DNA from 2 places in the Vibrio sp. KUL78 genome. Region 2 is predicted to be linked to the other one. Evidence: predicted binding sites of a transcription regulator. Region 2 holds the regulator's gene; the other holds the start of a gene.
What was found. The regulator PurR, encoded in region 2, represses purine synthesis genes. The targets are predictions, from matches to a motif close to TNANGNAAACGTTTNCNTNA.
Positions count from the first base shown of each region.

Region 1: the regulator PurR is predicted to act here: its motif matches at 6,652-6,671, upstream of glyA (serine hydroxymethyltransferase).

Region 1 is NZ_AP045837.1:2,795,444-2,803,835, forward strand. Features, by position in the region: gene rodA (rod shape-determining protein RodA) at 1-451, shown strand, start outside; gene AC6I8Y_RS13050 (septal ring lytic transglycosylase RlpA family protein) at 451-1,254, shown strand; gene AC6I8Y_RS13055 (serine hydrolase) at 1,354-2,532, shown strand; gene ybeD (DUF493 family protein YbeD) at 2,676-2,954, shown strand; partial or broken gene lipB (lipoyl(octanoyl) transferase LipB) at 3,131-3,773, shown strand; gene lipA (lipoyl synthase) at 3,778-4,743, shown strand; gene AC6I8Y_RS13075 (hypothetical protein) at 4,935-5,264, shown strand; gene glyA (serine hydroxymethyltransferase) at 5,346-6,596, opposite strand; gene AC6I8Y_RS13085 (YitT family protein) at 6,945-7,544, shown strand; gene treC (alpha,alpha-phosphotrehalase) at 7,724-8,392, opposite strand, start outside.
Region 2 is NZ_AP045837.1:1,139,660-1,148,051, reverse strand. Features, by position in the region: gene elyC (envelope biogenesis factor ElyC) at 1-292, shown strand, start outside; gene AC6I8Y_RS05605 (Ig-like domain-containing protein) at 366-2,936, opposite strand; gene torR (two-component system response regulator TorR) at 3,211-3,921, opposite strand; gene torD (molecular chaperone TorD) at 4,203-4,856, shown strand; gene purR (HTH-type transcriptional repressor PurR) at 5,193-6,197, shown strand; cyclic di-GMP riboswitch class I at 6,376-6,464, shown strand; gene AC6I8Y_RS05585 (TfoX/Sxy family DNA transformation protein) at 6,582-7,172, shown strand; gene AC6I8Y_RS05580 (TVP38/TMEM64 family protein) at 7,291-7,974, shown strand; gene AC6I8Y_RS05575 (putative signal transducing protein) at 7,975-8,307, shown strand; gene AC6I8Y_RS05570 (alpha/beta fold hydrolase) at 8,288-8,392, opposite strand, start outside.

The sequences.
Region 1 (8,392 bases), 1.7 Mb from region 2:
GCTTGGTGCTGGCTATCATATTATCCAAAGTAAGATCGCGATTGGCTCCGGTGGTATTGCCGGTAAAGGTTGGATGCAGGGAACTCAGTCTCAGTTAGAATTCCTACCAGAGCGCCATACCGACTTCATCTTTGCTGTGATTGCTGAAGAATGGGGAATGGTTGGCATTCTGATTCTTTTAGCACTTTACCTGTTCATTATTGGGCGCGGTTTGTATCTCGCCAGCTCTGCTCAAACTGCATTCGGTCGAATGATGGCTGGCAGTATCGTACTGAGCTTCTTCGTTTATGTTTTTGTAAATATTGGTATGGTGAGCGGTATATTACCGGTTGTTGGTGTACCATTGCCGCTCATTAGTTACGGTGGAACCTCCATGGTGACTCTGATGGCTGGTTTTGGCATCTTAATGTCCATACATACACACAGAAAAGCATTCTCAAAGGCGACTTAATGAACAAATGGAACTTTCAATGGCGTGCCCAACTCAACTGGCTTTGGCTAGCATTAGGTGTCGCCGTTCTTGCGGGATGCTCATCATCATCGGACAGTCGTTATGACATCAAAGATGATGTCGCACCTTCAACGCCAATTTCGGTCGACCATATTGAAGGTGCTCAGCCAAAGTATGAGCCATACAGTTTAGGTGGTAACAAGAACTATACGTTACGTGGCAAGAGCTATACCGTTGTTAAAGATGCCGAGGGTTTCAAAGAGAGTGGCCAAGCATCTTGGTACGGTAAGAAGTTTCACGGTCACTTAACGTCAAATGGCGAAGTGTATGACATGTACTCCATGTCCGCGGCGCACAAAACGCTGCCATTGCCGAGCTACGTTAAAGTGAAAAACCTCGACAATGGCAAAGAGACAATTGTTCGGGTTAATGACCGCGGACCTTTCCATGATGGACGCATCATCGACTTAAGCTATGCCGCGGCGAGCAAACTCGACGTAATTAAAACGGGCACGGCAAACGTTGAAATTGAAGTCATCATCGTCGAAAAACCGTCGAGTCAGCATAAACTCGACCAACACCCTGAATACACGATCCAAGTGGCAGCATCGCCACACAAAGATCGCATCAATGAATTGTCAAAGCAGTTGGCAGAAAAGCTATCCGTCGAGACCTTCTTAACCCCTGTGAACAGTAACTACCGCTTGATGTTAGGTCCGTTTAAAGACTACAAGCAGACGCAGGACGTGCTAGAACAGGTGCAAAAGATTGGTTATCCCTCAGCTTTCGTCAAAAAACTGTAAACATCATTGACATAAATAACTGTTGTTACTTAGTGTAAGCTATCTAGTTTGTAGCAAACATTCTGTTACTATACGAACTATTACTAAAACGCATTCGAAATGAATAAGAATAAGTCTTCTATGAAATTTGTAACCACTATTGCTCTTTCCGCAACTTTGGCAGCCACTTCTGCTACTGCGGCACCTGTTGTCATGCCTGATGCGCCTCAAATCGCAGCCAAAGGCTTTGTTTTGATGGACTACAACTCTGGTAAAGTTCTAGCTGAGAAAGAGATGAACACCCAGCTTCATCCAGCTAGCCTGACAAAAATGATGACCAGCTACGTCATCGGTCAAGAGCTTAAGCGTGGTAATATTACGCCACAAGATGAAGTGACTATCAGCAAGAATGCTTGGGCTAAGAACTTCCCAGATTCATCTAAAATGTTCATCGAAGTCGGCACAAAAGTCACCGTTGATGAGCTTAACAAAGGCATCATCATTCAATCGGGTAACGATGCTTGTGTCGCAATGGCGGAGCACATTGCGGGCTCAGAAGACGCGTTCGTTGACCTAATGAACGCTTGGGCGAAGTCGATTGGCATGACCAACTCACACTTTGCTAACGTACACGGTCTAGACAATCCAAACCTGTATTCAACACCGTATGACATGGCTTTGCTTGGCCGCGCACTTATCAAAGATGTGCCTGACGAGTACCGTGTCTACTCTGAGAAGAAATTTACCTACAACGGCATCACCCAATACAACCGTAACGGTCTACTTTGGGACAAGAGCATGAACGTTGATGGCATCAAAACCGGTCACACAAGCAAAGCGGGTTACAGCCTAGTGAGCTCTGCGACTGAAGGTAAGATGCGTCTTGTCGCAGTAGTGATGGGCACTAAAAACGCTAATGCTCGTAAATCAGAAAGCAAAAAGCTACTGAGCTACGGCTTCCGCTTCTTCGAAACGGTAAATCCACACAAAGCAGACGAAACCTTCGTTGAAGAAAAAGTGTGGATGGGTGACAAAGACGCAGTCGCACTTGGCGTCGATCAGGACACCTATGTCACGCTGCCACGCGGTCAAGCGAAAAACCTAAAAGCCAGCTTCGTACTTGAAAAACAGCTAGAAGCACCAATATCTAAAGGCGATGTAGTTGGTAAGCTATACTATCAACTAGAAGGCGAAGACGTAGCTGAATACCCGCTGCTTGCTCTTGAAGATGTTCAAGAAGGTAGCCTGTTCAGCCGCTTGTGGGATTACATCGTATTACTTTTCAAGAGCTTTTTCTAAGCCTTAGCGTTTAACGCAAAAGTAATCGAGTCATCGTAAAGCCGCTTAAAGCGGCTTTACTTTTTCATTGGCTTGAGATCGTCCACGTAAGGCATTACTATTCGCACCGTTATAAAGAATTGGTATTTTTTGGAGTCCCTATTATGTTGACCATCAACTCTGATGCAAAACTCAAAGACCTACTAGAGTTCCCTTGCTCTTTTACCTTCAAAGTGATGGGTTACGCAAAACCAGAACTTCCTGAAAAAGTGTTGGAAGTGATCCAACGCCACGCGCCAGGGGACTACAGCCCAACCATTAAGCCAAGTGCGAAAGGCAACTACCATGCTGTATCTATCAACATCACAGCAACCTCAATCGAGCAGGTAGAGACCCTTTATAAAGAACTTGGTGAGATCGACATTGTTCGCATGGTTCTGTAAAAATTTGAAACTTTAAATTTTTTTTGAAAGCAGCTTAGGCTGCTTTCTTTTTTATTTATCAATAAGATAAAAAATCCGCATCATACATTGGTTAAGAATTCGTTATTTATTGGTAGTTCAAAACCATCAACATGTTTATAATGCGAATACTTTATTAAGTGGCAGCGAGGTGACTGGTGGAAAATCAGCTAGTTGTAAGGAAGCTTGGGCGAAAAGACTATGAACCTGTCTGGAAAGCCATGCATGATTTCACTGACAATCGAACAGACGACACACGAGACGAAGTGTGGTTAGTGGAACACAACCCTGTCTTTACTCAGGGACAAGCAGGTAAAAGAAGAGCACCTACTCAATACTGGTGATATCCCCGTCATTCAAAGCGATCGCGGCGGTCAGGTAACCTACCATGGTCCTGGTCAGCTCGTGGCCTACTTTCTTATCAACTTACGTCGTAAAAAGCTTGGCGTTCGCGAGCTGGTTACGCACATCGAAAACCTCGTTATCAAGACACTTAACGCGTATGATATTGAGTCAGCAGCACGACCGGATGCCCCTGGAGTGTATGTCGATGGTAAAAAAGTCTGTTCGCTCGGTCTGCGTATCCGTAAAGGGTGCTCATTCCACGGACTGGCACTCAACATAAATATGGATCTCTCCCCTTTCCTTCGTATCAACCCTTGTGGCTATGCTGGGATGGAAATGGTTCAAGTGAGCCAGCTGGGTGGTCCTAAAGAGGTCTCGACTGTCGAAGACCAAATGATCAAAGCACTATTAGAAATACTTGATTACGAGCAAGTAGAATTCAGCGAAGAAGCATAAGACGATGAGCAAACCTATCCAAATGGAAAAAGGCGTCAAATACCGTGACGCTGACAAGATGGCACTGATTCCCGTAAAGAACATGCCTACCGAGCAAAAAGAAATCCTTCGTAAACCTGAATGGATGAAGATCAAGCTGCCAGCAGACAGCCAACGTATTCAAGACATCAAGTCTGCGATGCGCAAAAACGATCTTCACTCGGTATGTGAGGAAGCATCATGCCCTAACCTGGCTGAGTGTTTTAACCACGGTACGGCAACTTTTATGATCCTTGGTGCTATCTGTACTCGTCGTTGCCCTTTCTGCGATGTAGCTCATGGCCGTCCAAATGCACCTGAAGCGGGTGAGCCGCAAAAGCTTGCTCAAACCATCAAAGATATGAAGCTTAAATACGTCGTGGTGACCTCTGTTGACCGTGACGACCTCCGTGATGGTGGCGCTCAGCACTTTGCAGACTGTAACCGTGAAATCCGCGCACTTAACCCAGAGATCCGCATCGAGACCTTGGTACCTGACTTCCGCGGCCGTATGGATGTAGCGCTTGAGGCACTAAAAGATAACCCGCCAGACGTGTTTAACCACAACCTAGAGACAGCGCCTCGCCTATATCGCAAAGCGCGTCCAGGTGCGAACTACAAATGGTCACTGCAACTTCTTCAGAAATTTAAAGAGATGCATCCAGACGTACCAACCAAGTCTGGCTTGATGATGGGTCTAGGTGAAACCAAAGAAGAGATCGTTGAAGTACTCAAAGATCTTCGCGCTCACGGCGTTACCATGCTAACTCTAGGCCAATACCTAGCGCCAAGTCGTCACCACTTGCCCGTAGAGCGTTACGTGCCACCATCAGAGTTTGATGAGCTAAAAGAGATCGCATTAGAGCTGGGCTTTACCCATGCAGCATGTGGTCCATTTGTTCGCTCGTCTTACCATGCAGACTTGCAAGCAAAAGGCGAAGAAGTGAAATAGCTTTGTCTTTTTGAAGGAACATAGCTTCTTTGAAGTAACATTGCCTTTTTCGGAACAAGAGACACGGGTTCGCTGTTGAAGCAATCCGTGTTTTTTTTGAGAAAAATATGCAACATGACAATCTCATACTCGCATTTTTGCTATTTTTAGGTAGGCTTAAAGAAAAAGTTTCACCCAATCAAGGATGTAGCATGAAGTTATTGAAAATTGGCTTGCCGATTCTAGCGGCAACAGTGATCGCAGGTTGTGCGCAAAACACTCAGCAAGACAACTATTTAGAAGCGTCATTCGAGCTATGTAACACTGAAGTGAACCTATACTCGGTCAGCGACGATGGTCGCGTTCGTATCGTTTGTAAGGACGGTGCTAAGTTCGCCCTTAACAGCGAGAAGACATTGGATATCATGCGTGATATCAACATTGATTACTGTAATGGCGAAGGCTTGGGTCAGTTTAGTGAGAGCCGTAAGTATTACTCATTCCGATGCAAATCAGGCACGTTGCTTAACATCAATAAGTAATACCCCGTGACCTTCAAGTTTCAGGCACTAAAAAAGCGAGCATTTAGCTCGCTTTTTTCTTTGCGTTTCAGCAGTAGAGAATTACGCGTAAACAGGTAGGCGCTTACAGATCTCTAGTACTTTCGCTTTCGTTGCTTCGATTACTGATGCATCGTTGATGTTGTCTAGAACGTCACACATCCAGTTAGCAAGCTCAGTCGCATCTGCTTCAGTGAAGCCACGGCGAGTGATCGCAGGAGAACCAACACGGATACCAGACGTTACGAATGGGCTACGCGGGTCATTTGGTACTGAGTTCTTGTTCACAGTGATGTTTGCTGCACCTAGCGCGGCATCTGCTTCTTTACCAGTGATGTCTTTGTCGATTAGGTCAACAAGGAACAGGTGGTTTTCAGTACCGTTAGAGACGATCTTGTAACCGCGCTCTTGGAACTGGGCAACCATCGCTTTTGCATTCTTGACAACGCGTGCTTGGTACTCTTTAAACTCTGGCTCCATCGCTTCTTTGAACGCCACTGCTTTACCAGCGATAACGTGCATTAGAGGACCACCCTGACCACCAGGGAATACAGCAGAGTTCAGTTTCTTGTACATGTCTTCACCTGCGTTAGACAGGATAAGACCACCGCGCGGACCTGCTAGAGTCTTGTGCGTTGTTGTTGTTACCACGTGAGCGTGTGGCACTGGCGTTGGGTAAACACCTGCAGCGATAAGACCCGCTACGTGCGCCATATCAACGAATAGGTAAGCGTCAACCTTGTCTGCGATCTCACGCATGCGAGCCCAGTCTACAATTTGGCTGTATGCAGAGAAACCACCGATGATCATCTTAGGCTTATGCTCAACAGCAAGCTGTTCCATCTCGTCGTAGTTGATTTGGCCAGCTTCGTCGATTCCGTAAGGGATAACGTTGTAGTGCTTACCAGAGAAGTTTACTGGTGAACCGTGAGTCAGGTGACCACCGTGCGCTAGGCTCATACCTAGAACTGTGTCGCCTGGGTTAAGTAGCGCCATGTATACTGCGCTGTTCGCTTGAGAACCAGAGTGCGGCTGAACGTTCGCGTACTCACAACCAAATAGCTCACAAGCACGATCAATCGCTAGTGCTTCCGCTTTATCAACATACTCACAACCACCGTAGTAGCGCTTACCTGGGTAGCCTTCAGCATACTTGTTGGTTAGCTGAGAGCCTTGCGCTTCCATTACGCGAGGGCTAGTGTAGTTTTCCGAAGCGATAAGCTCGATGTGCTCTTCTTGACGTAGTGTCTCTTCTTGAATTGCTGCAAATAGCTCCGCATCGTAATCAGCGATGTTCATATCACGCTTAAGCATCTGTATCTCCTGACTCAGATTGTTCTGAAAGTTTCAAAAAAACCACTCAATGACCAAAAGCAAACGTTTTCGTCACCACATTTGATGACTTGCATCATACATAATTTGATCTAGGTCATAAAGAGAAAATTGGAAATTTCTCATGCAGTTTTTTCATAGTGAACCTTAGGCTTCATCATATCCGCCGATAAATCGGCGTTATCACGGGCACTAAGTGTCAATAATTCCATTTACACAGTGTAAAAATTGAATTACATAGGTTTACCGTAAATTTCCCCTTCAAGCTACCGAAAACATCAACTTTTCAATAATATTGCGCCGTTTATTGATTAGAAGAATTTAGAATTGATGCAAAAACACTCACGTAAAGAAGACTGGATAGCGATTCTTACTGGCACCTTTATCGTCGCTCAGGGAATATTCTTTCTTCAGTCGGCTCAACTTTTGACTGGCGGAACTACAGGTCTCGCCCTTCTTATGAGCCAGTTTGTACCGATTTCTTTTGGTACGCTTTATTTCGCCCTAAACAGCCCGTTTTACCTACTTGCATGGAAACGCTTTGGCAAACGCTTTGCTGCCAGCAGCGCCATCTCTGGTGCCTTGGTGTCTATTATTACGGACAACATGCATCGAGTGGTCACGTTAGATAACGTCAATACCATCTACTGCGCGATCGCCGGTGGCTTATTGATGGGTCTTGGTATGCTGATTCTCTTCAGGCACCGCTCAAGCCTCGGTGGCTTTAATGTGTTGTGTCTGTTTATTCAGGACAAGTTTGGAATATCGGTTGGTAAAACTCAGATGGCGATTGATTGTGCCATTCTTGTAGCTTCATTCTTCTTTGTGTCGCCATCGATTATTGGGATTTCGATACTAGGTGCGGTGATGTTGAATTTGGTGCTGGCGATGAATCATAAGCCGACGAGGTATGTGGTGACTTATGGGTGAGGTGGGTGCTTTACTCGCTTCGCTCGTTTACCCCTCCTAGCCTCCCCTTATAAAGGGGAGGAACTACTGGCTCGCTATCGCATCGCCTTATGTAAAGGTGCAATGTTACGTAAGTAACGAGCACTGGTTCTCCCCTTTATAAGGGGGAGCTAGAGGGGGTCAAGCTCTTGATCTTGCTCTTAGTTTTTCCCAATCAACAACACCAACGCCTCATAAGGCCTCAAAACCACCTCACCCATCAACTCAACCTCACCAACAACCCCATAGTTACTCAACACAGCACGACTCACCAAACCATCAAACTGCTCCGGCAACACCACGCGAGTCTCCTCACCATAATAGTTGTTCAAACACAGCAGCATCGCATCCTCACTCTCACGCAAGTAACCATGAACCTCAGAGTGCTCTGGGAACAAATCAACATAGCTACCATCATTAATCACCGCTAACTGCTTACGAAGCGCGATAAGCTCTTGATAGAAGTAGAATACCGACTGCTCATCTTCAACCGCTGCCTCAGCGTTGATCTGAGGATAGTTTTCAGCAACGCCAATCCAAGGTGTACCTTGGGTAAAGCCCGCGTGTTTGCTGTCGTTCCACTGCATCGGGGTGCGAGAGTTATCTCGAGATTTCTGTCTCAGGATAGCCATCATATCCTCATGAGAGGTATCGCCCTGTTCCACCATCAGCTGATACATATTAAGGCTTTCGACATCACGATACTGGCTCATATCCGTGAAGCCCGGATTGGTCATGCCGATCTCTTCACCTTGATAAATATAAGGTGTGCCTTGCATCAGATGGACAGAGGCTGCCAACATTTTTGCCGACTCATTTCGGTATTGCTG
Region 2 (8,392 bases):
AGAAAATGTTGAACAAGCTTGGCAACGCTACGCACCGCAAGCTCGCTACTTAGAGCAAACAGAGCGCTACTGGCACGAGACCATGGGATTAGTTTGGCAGAGATTACGAGATTGGGTGGCAAACGAAAGTATTCGTGATTTGACATTTTCTGTATCTGAGTTCGATCCTGAAAGTGTAGAACCTACACAACTGGAACAAGATGAGTTAGAACAGCAGCTCGCACCTCAGGAAACGCAGGATGACACTTCCGCTGTCTCTGAAGCAGATTCGACGATCTCAGGTGCCAGCTAAACCATCAGGTGACAACCAAACCCGGTTAAAAAAGACCTCATCATTGGATGAGGTCTTTTGCTATTGAAAACAGCTACTTGGCATTTAGCTGATTCAGCTTTGCTTTCACTGGAACAGAAAAATTAAAGCCATCATGCTGATCCCAATTGATCGACCATGTCATCACTCCACCAAACTTTGGTGATGCTTGAGTAGGTACGATAGAGCCACAACGACTTAGGGAGATCATACAATCCAGTGCGTCTTCGATGTTAGCAATCGGTGCCTGTCCTGAGTTCGCTGAGCTTGGACCTGAAGGTAATCCAATGGCGACTTGATCATCACGCAGTGGCATAAATCGACTGCCGTCAGCTAACTCAAATCCCTCGGTAAGCATACGTGATGCCGCCACCATCATATCAACAGAACCCTCAGGCGCAGCGCCCGTCGTATAAGGATTGGCCAGCCCACCATTGTTGTATAACTGCACATGCAAAAGATCTAAGGTATCCCTTAATTGATCGATAAGGGGAATATAAGCGCCCCAAATGCCTGAGTAAGCGACCATTCCGCCTTGCACATAAGGATGTTCCGGAGCCATGGTAAGGTACATGTCGCCGCCCGTATTCGCTTCGATTGCTTTTAGTGCACGTGGCAAACGCGCTTGGATTTGACTGCCGTGGACGAGATTTGAGCCACTTTCGTAATCAACATCTAATCCATCAAATCCCCACTCATTGATGATCTCTGACAAACTCGAGACAAACGCAGTTTCATCCGCGTCTGTGTTCAGTGTGATGGTGCCTTCAGCGCCACCAAGCGACAGAACGATAATCTTACCTTCTGCTTGTAACTCTTTGATGTCTTGTTTGAACTGAACGGGATCTATCGGCGCACAGCTCGAGTAGATGTCACCATTGTAGAGATTAAAATGCACTGTACCATTACTGTTACGATCATTGTCAGCAAAAGCAATGTCGATAATGTCCCAGTCTTTCGACATTTGGTTAAGTGGAATTGGACAGCCCGCACCATTGACAAAGTTGTGCCAGTAGCCGATGAGCTTATGTTTCGGTTGGACTACAGATTTTGCCGACACGCCGACGCTAGCAGACGTCACCGTATTCCCTTGCAGATCCGTGCTGATGACACTCAGTTGATAGTTCCCTATGGTAGTTGGCGTCCAAGAGAACTGATACGGCGCCGTGGTGTCACCGTTGACCAAAAGACCATTAGCGTAGAGTTCAACCTTAGCCACCTCACTCTGCAAGGAGCTGACATTCGCATTCACAGTCACAACTTTGCCAATCGCGACGACATCACCAGAAGAAGGAGAGGTAATCGCTGCGACCATAGGTTGATCAGTCACTGATACCGTTGTGTTTAATTGATTGCTGTTACCTTCATTGTCAGTAGCAATGACCTTTAAATCTACAGAGCCCTGTCCCACTGCATTCCACGTCCATTGATAAGGTGATGCCGTCACTAAGCCTATTGACGTACCATTCACGAATGCCTCAGCATCGGCAACTGTTCCATCTAGATCCTCAATATTCGCAAGGATAGTGATATCACTTCCTAGCAGAACCGTTTCGCCCTCTACCGGTGAAATAAGTTCAATATTTGGTGCTGTCGCACAGGCACCCTGTCCACTCCAGGCATCTTGCCAGTACTGTCCAACGCCAGGCTCATAAGCCCATGCCGAGTCAGATGAACACCAGCCGCCAACAAGACATTGATAGAGCTCGCCATTGTTGACCACATTCTGCCCGGTTGCGTAGCTACTGCCAGCGATATAGGTTGTCGCACCTGAGCATTTGCCTCCTGCCGACGCTATGGCTTCAACCGTGATAACTTGCGACTGAGACATCGCGCCTTTATCGTCTGTCGCAACGGCTTGTATCGTATAGCTGCCTGCAGCAGGTGATATCCAATCCATGACCCAAGGAGCGACGGTCACAGACTTTTCTAGTGCACCATTGACACTAAATTCAACCTTGCTAATGGTACCATCCGAGTCTGAGGGCTCTGCGGCAAACTGGACACTTTCTCCTACCGAAACTCGAGTCTTCGAACTGGTCAAGGTAACGACTGGCGGCTGATTAGATGCGTCTACGACTGAGAATGTCTGAGCCGATTGTGTAGACGCACCTTTATCATCAATGGCTGTGACTACCAGCTCATAATTGCCACTTTCTGTGAACCAAGTTACTTGGTAGGGAGCGCTCGACAGCACTGCCAGTTGCGCCCCTTGCAGCTCAAATATCACCTCTCGAACTTCCCCATCACTGTCTTCGGCCAATGCAGAGAAGGTGACTTGGTTTCCTGAGGCTAACTGTGCGTTGGAGGCTGGAGAAGTAATCGTCACTGAGGGAGCAGCGTTTATGCCACCAGCATCACAGGCCCCTATTAGTGACCATTCTTGATAAGGTTCGGAGTGGTTAACAGGGTTAGCGTTAAGGTTCCACCAGTTCGCTTGGAACGCCGATGATTGCCATTGGACTTGAGCGCCACCGTTGTAGCTTGTGCCGTCGTCCCAAATGGGCAAACTGTCACACTGTACTGCCAAGCTTGGTGCAGAAAACAGTAAACTGGGGGTGAGCATCAGCGACAAATTCACTGACCGTTTAAATATTGGAATAGAGCCTAATTGTAGCTTGGTCATGGAAAATCCTTTTGTTGAACCAAAGAATGTCGTTGCCAATCAATGCTGCCCAATCGAAGCAGTTCAACGGAAACGACGCCACTATCAAACTAGCTCAGGTTTATAGAGTCTTTTTCCGACTCAGAAAGCACCGACTTCTCACGCGAGTCAGTTAACAAAAATAGTTACAAGTTGCATATACAACGACCAGGTATCTCTACATTGCTCCCATAAAAAAGCTCCAGCTATCAAAGAGACAACTGGAGCATTTTCTATCACTACACGCTAGCCGACTTTAATCACCAGCAAACATGTAGCCCTCGCCATGGACAGTGATAAATATCTGTGGATTCTTTGGATCGGATTCCATCTTGGCACGCATGCGACGGATAAGAACATCAATGGTTCTATCGTTTGGCGCATCAACTCGATGACTGATCATATTGAGGATACGCTCACGGCTCAGAACTTGATTTGGATACGTTGAGAGTGCAACTAACAATTCATATTCAGCCTTGGTCAGTTTTACAGGGTCGCCATTATTCGTCAATGAACGACGCTGCTTATCGAACGTCCATTCACCAAAGTGAACCACATGCTCGTTTTGCACTGACTCTTCAAGTACTGGCTGTTTGCGCGCTAGTGAAATACGCCACAATAGGTTTTTTACTCGCACTAACAGTTCGCGTAGCTCAAACGGCTTAGTGACATAGTCGTCTGCCCCCATCTCAAGGCCAACAATACGGTCAATACTATCGGTGCGACCGGTCACCAAAATGATTCCAATGTCTGACTGACTTCTTAACTCTCTTGTCAGCATCAAACCATCTTCACCAGGGAGGTTAATATCTAACATAACGAGATCGATACTGGATTCTTCCAGCACCTGACGCATCGTCTGACCATCTTCAGCTTCGCTAACCAAGTAGCCTTCATTTTCGAAGTAACCAGCCAGCTTACTGCGAGTGACTACGTCATCTTCTACAACCAAAACGTGATATTTCATCTGTGGTTTCTCAATCTTGTCATGACAGGGACATTCTATTCATAAACATTCACAATTCTAGTCTACATCCCCTCATAGGCATGGAAACCTTACTATTTTTTGATTCAAAACAACCAAAACGATTGCGTCTCATATGCAACGAATACTCGAGTCAACTTACCCTTAAAGCAATTAATTTTTGTCTTATTTTTTCATAAGTTAACTCAATTCTTCACACAACAAGTTATTGCTATTCATCTTTATTGGCTAAAATAGAGTTATCATTTTTGGAGATTATTCAAATGCAAGAAATCAAAGCATTTAATGAGCAACGCGCAGAAATCTATTGGTGGCTTTCAAGCCTATTCGCTGCGGAGCTCACTGATGATGAACTCAACAAATACCACAGCCCTGAAATTCGCTCTTTCTTATCTGGCTTAGGAGAAAACCCTTCCCTAAAAGAACCCATTCAGGTCTTTACAGAGTCCTTGAACCGCCTTCAAGTCAGAGAAGACGCACAATTAGAGCTTTCTGCCGATTTTTGCGATCTATTTTTAAAGTCGGACAAGCACGGCGCACTGCCTTATGCCTCTATGTATATTGGTAAGTCTGGTCTTTTAAATGATCAACCTGCACAAGATATGGCAGATCTTTTAGCTAAGCACAATGTAGCAGTGAATAAGGACTTAAATGAGCCAGCGGATCACCTCGCGATCGAGCTAGATTTCCTAGGCAACTTAATCATTCGCTCCAATGAGCTTGAAGCTGAGGCACATATGAACGATGCGCTGCACGAGCAAGCAGAGTTCATCAAGAACTACTTGATGACATGGCTACCTCAGTTTGTTGCGAAATGCCAAACTAACGACGAGTTTGGGTTTTATGCCTCTGCCGCTAAACTACTCGAAGCATTCTGCCAACTTGACTACACCTACCTAGAGGGTGAGCAAGACTAGCCAACCTAAAGCGCAAATCACTTGCATCACATCTGTGAGAATTAATTTGCGCTTTAGTTATAAATTTATTGGATAAGTCATTGCCAGCGCTCAAACCTAAGTCTACAATCCGCCGTTTAAATGCAAATGCCCTTGGCATTCAACGCGGACTTGTGTCCAAAAACACCTGTTGAAATCTACGCTCTGAGCTTTTTTCGCCGTGGCTTGCATGCAACTTTCGGTTTTCGCAGCCAAATACTATGTTTACAACAACATAGCGTTATATGTTTGCAAAGACCACTATACTTGAAGCGGTACCAACGTTAATTATCAAGCCGCGACTAATAGGATATCACTATGGCAACTATTAAAGATGTCGCCCGCCTTGCAGGCGTTTCAACGACCACAGTATCCCACGTTATTAATAAGACTCGCTTTGTTGCTGAAGCAACTCAAGAAAAAGTGATGGCGGCGGTCGACGAACTCAACTACGCACCAAGCGCCGTTGCACGTAGCTTAAAATGCAACTCAACAAAAACCATCGGTATGTTAGTGACTCAATCAACTAACCTGTTCTTTTCAGAGGTTATCGATGGTGTTGAGAGCTACTGCTACCGCCAAGGCTACACGCTGATCCTATGTAACACTGGTGGCGTGTATGAAAAGCAACGCGATTACATTCGCATGCTGGCAGAGAAGCGCGTGGATGGCATCCTCGTGATGTGCTCTGATCTTACCGAAGAGCTGCTAGAGATGCTTGATCGTCACGCCGACATTCCTAAAGTTATCATGGACTGGGGCCCAGAAAGCTCACAAGCGGACAAGATCATCGATAACTCTGAAGAAGGCGGTTATCTGGCAACGAAGTTCCTGATCGAAAAAGGTCACACGGATATTGCCTGCCTGAGTGGCCATCTAGAAAAAGCCGTGTGCCAAGAGCGTATCATCGGTTACAAACGTGCCCTTGCTGAAGCAGGTATCGAGATGAAAGACGATCGTATTCTTGAAGGCAACTTCGAATGCGATACAGCGGTTATCGCTGCTAACCGTATTGCTGCAATGGAAGACCGACCGACCGCTATCTTCTGTTTCAACGACACCATGGCGTTTGGCTTAATGAGTCGCCTGCAGCAACTGGGTGTGCGCGTACCGGAAGATATCTCTGTCATTGGATACGATAATATTGAGCTGGCTGAGTACTTCTCGCCACCTCTAACCACGGTTCACCAACCTAAACGTCGTGTGGGTAAAAACGCGTTTGAGATTCTATTAGAACGAATCAAAGATAAAGGTCATGAAAAGCGCATTTTCGAAATGCACCCAGAGATTGTTGAACGAGACTCTGTCAAAAGCCTTACATAGAGCTGACAAAAGTGCCTTTCTAGGCACTTTTTTTGAACCCCATTCAAGTTTTCTTCTCTCGATTGTTAGTTTTTTACGCACCCTCAAGCACAAATAACCCGCCATTATTTGAACCAACATCACATTTTTGCAACGGAGTAATCATAGGCTTATGTCGTTTTCATTTATTCTAATGAAGTCACGCACAGGGCAAACCATCTGAAAGGGTGGGACGCAAAGCCTCCGGCCTAAACCAATTTTTAATTGATAGGTAGCGGGGTTGCCGATGGCAAGGGGAGAAGACTCAGTTATGGCATATGCCTAACAGAGCTCTGACACCTGATTGCTATACTCTCGGACCTGATTCTGGTGACACAATCAATAACACCGAGAAAAGAATAAAGCATGGATAATCCTATACTAAAAAATTCAATGCAATTATTCGCTCAGCTTGGAAGAGTAAAGTCTCGCTCCATGTTTGGGGGATTTGGCATCTTCGTAGATGATACGATGTTTGCCTTAGCAGTGAATAACAAATTACATATCAGAACTAACCGTCAGACCGTATCCACCTTCAAAAAACTGGGTTACAAGCCTTATGTTTATAAAAAGCGTGGATTTCCCGTTGTTACTAAGTACTTCGCGTTACCTGAAGACTGTTGGCAAGATCAAGAAGGTATTCTCGATCACGCTAAACAGGCACTCGAGTTCGCGAAAACTGAGAAAGAGCAACAATCCGAAGCGAAACCTAATCGCCTGAAAGACCTTCCGAATCTTCGCCTTGCCACTGAGCGTATGCTCAAAAAAGCAGGCATTGAATCAGTGGTTGAACTTCAGGATCATGGTTCGGTTGAGGCTTTCAAGGCCATTCAGAGAACCCATTCAAGTACCGTAGGTTTAGAGCTTTTATGGGCTCTTGAAGGTGCGATAAATGGTACTCATTGGTCTGTGATTCCTCAGACTAAAAGAGATGAACTGGCTAGCTTAATTAATTAAGCTACGGTAATCTCGAGAAAAAATCAGCCTTATGGCTGATTTTTTTGTATTAGCTGAAAGGAAAAACATACTCATCCTTTCTACTACACTAATACTGAGTCATCAAAAGGATATCGTCATGAGCAAGAAGCTGATACTAGGATTGGTTTTGGTTGCTGTCGTCATTTACTTAGGCATCAACTTTGGTCAACACCTCACACTAGAAAACGCAAAAGCACAACAAGTAGCACTGAGTGAATACATCAATGAGAACTTCGTGGCTGCTGCCCTCACCTATTTCTTCGCTTACATAGCGATTACTGCATTCTCCGTTCCAGGCGCTGCCGTGGTTACCTTACTTGGCGCTGCACTGTTTGGCTTTTGGACTAGTTTACTGCTTGTTTCATTTGCGAGTACCATAGGCGCTACATTGGCATTCTTGAGCAGTCGCTTCCTACTTCGCGATTGGGTACAAAGTAAGTTCGGTTCGAAACTTGAGACGATCAATAAAGGTGTCGAAAAAGACGGTGCTTTCTATCTATTTTCTCTAAGACTCATTCCTGTGTTCCCATTTTTCTTGATTAACTTATTAATGGGTCTCACGCCAATTCGAATCTCTAAGTATTACTTGGTGAGTCAACTGGGCATGCTGCCAGGAACTGCAGTATACCTCAATGCAGGTACCCAGCTAGCGAACATTGACAGTCTATCAGGCATTGTTTCCCCTACCGTGTTGGCATCGTTTGCCCTACTCGGTTTGTTCCCACTTATTGCCAAATGGATTATGGGAAAAATCTCTCGCTCACCACAGGTACAGGAATAGATGAAGATATTTGTAGGCAATAACCCACCAGAAACACATATTGTCCAACAGCAGTTGATGGCTGAAGGTATAGAGTGTGAAGTACGAGGCGAAGGTGTTTTTGGGTTACGAGGGGAAGTACCGTTTGACGAAAGTTCTCTACCCTACGTTTGGCTTTTCAACAGAGAGCAAGAAATGATGGCACGAGCTGTCATTCAAGATTGGCAAAAACAGGCTGAGAAAAGCGGTAACGTGCCGTGGGTATGTTCAGCTTGCCACGAGACTAACGAAGCGCAATTTGGCGTCTGCTGGAACTGTCAGACGCCACAAACAGCTACGATGCCACAGACTTAATGAAATCTATTGAGTGCTTATTGAACTCTTCTGGACGCTCAACATTGCACACATGACCACAATCTTTGATCTCTAATAGACGGCT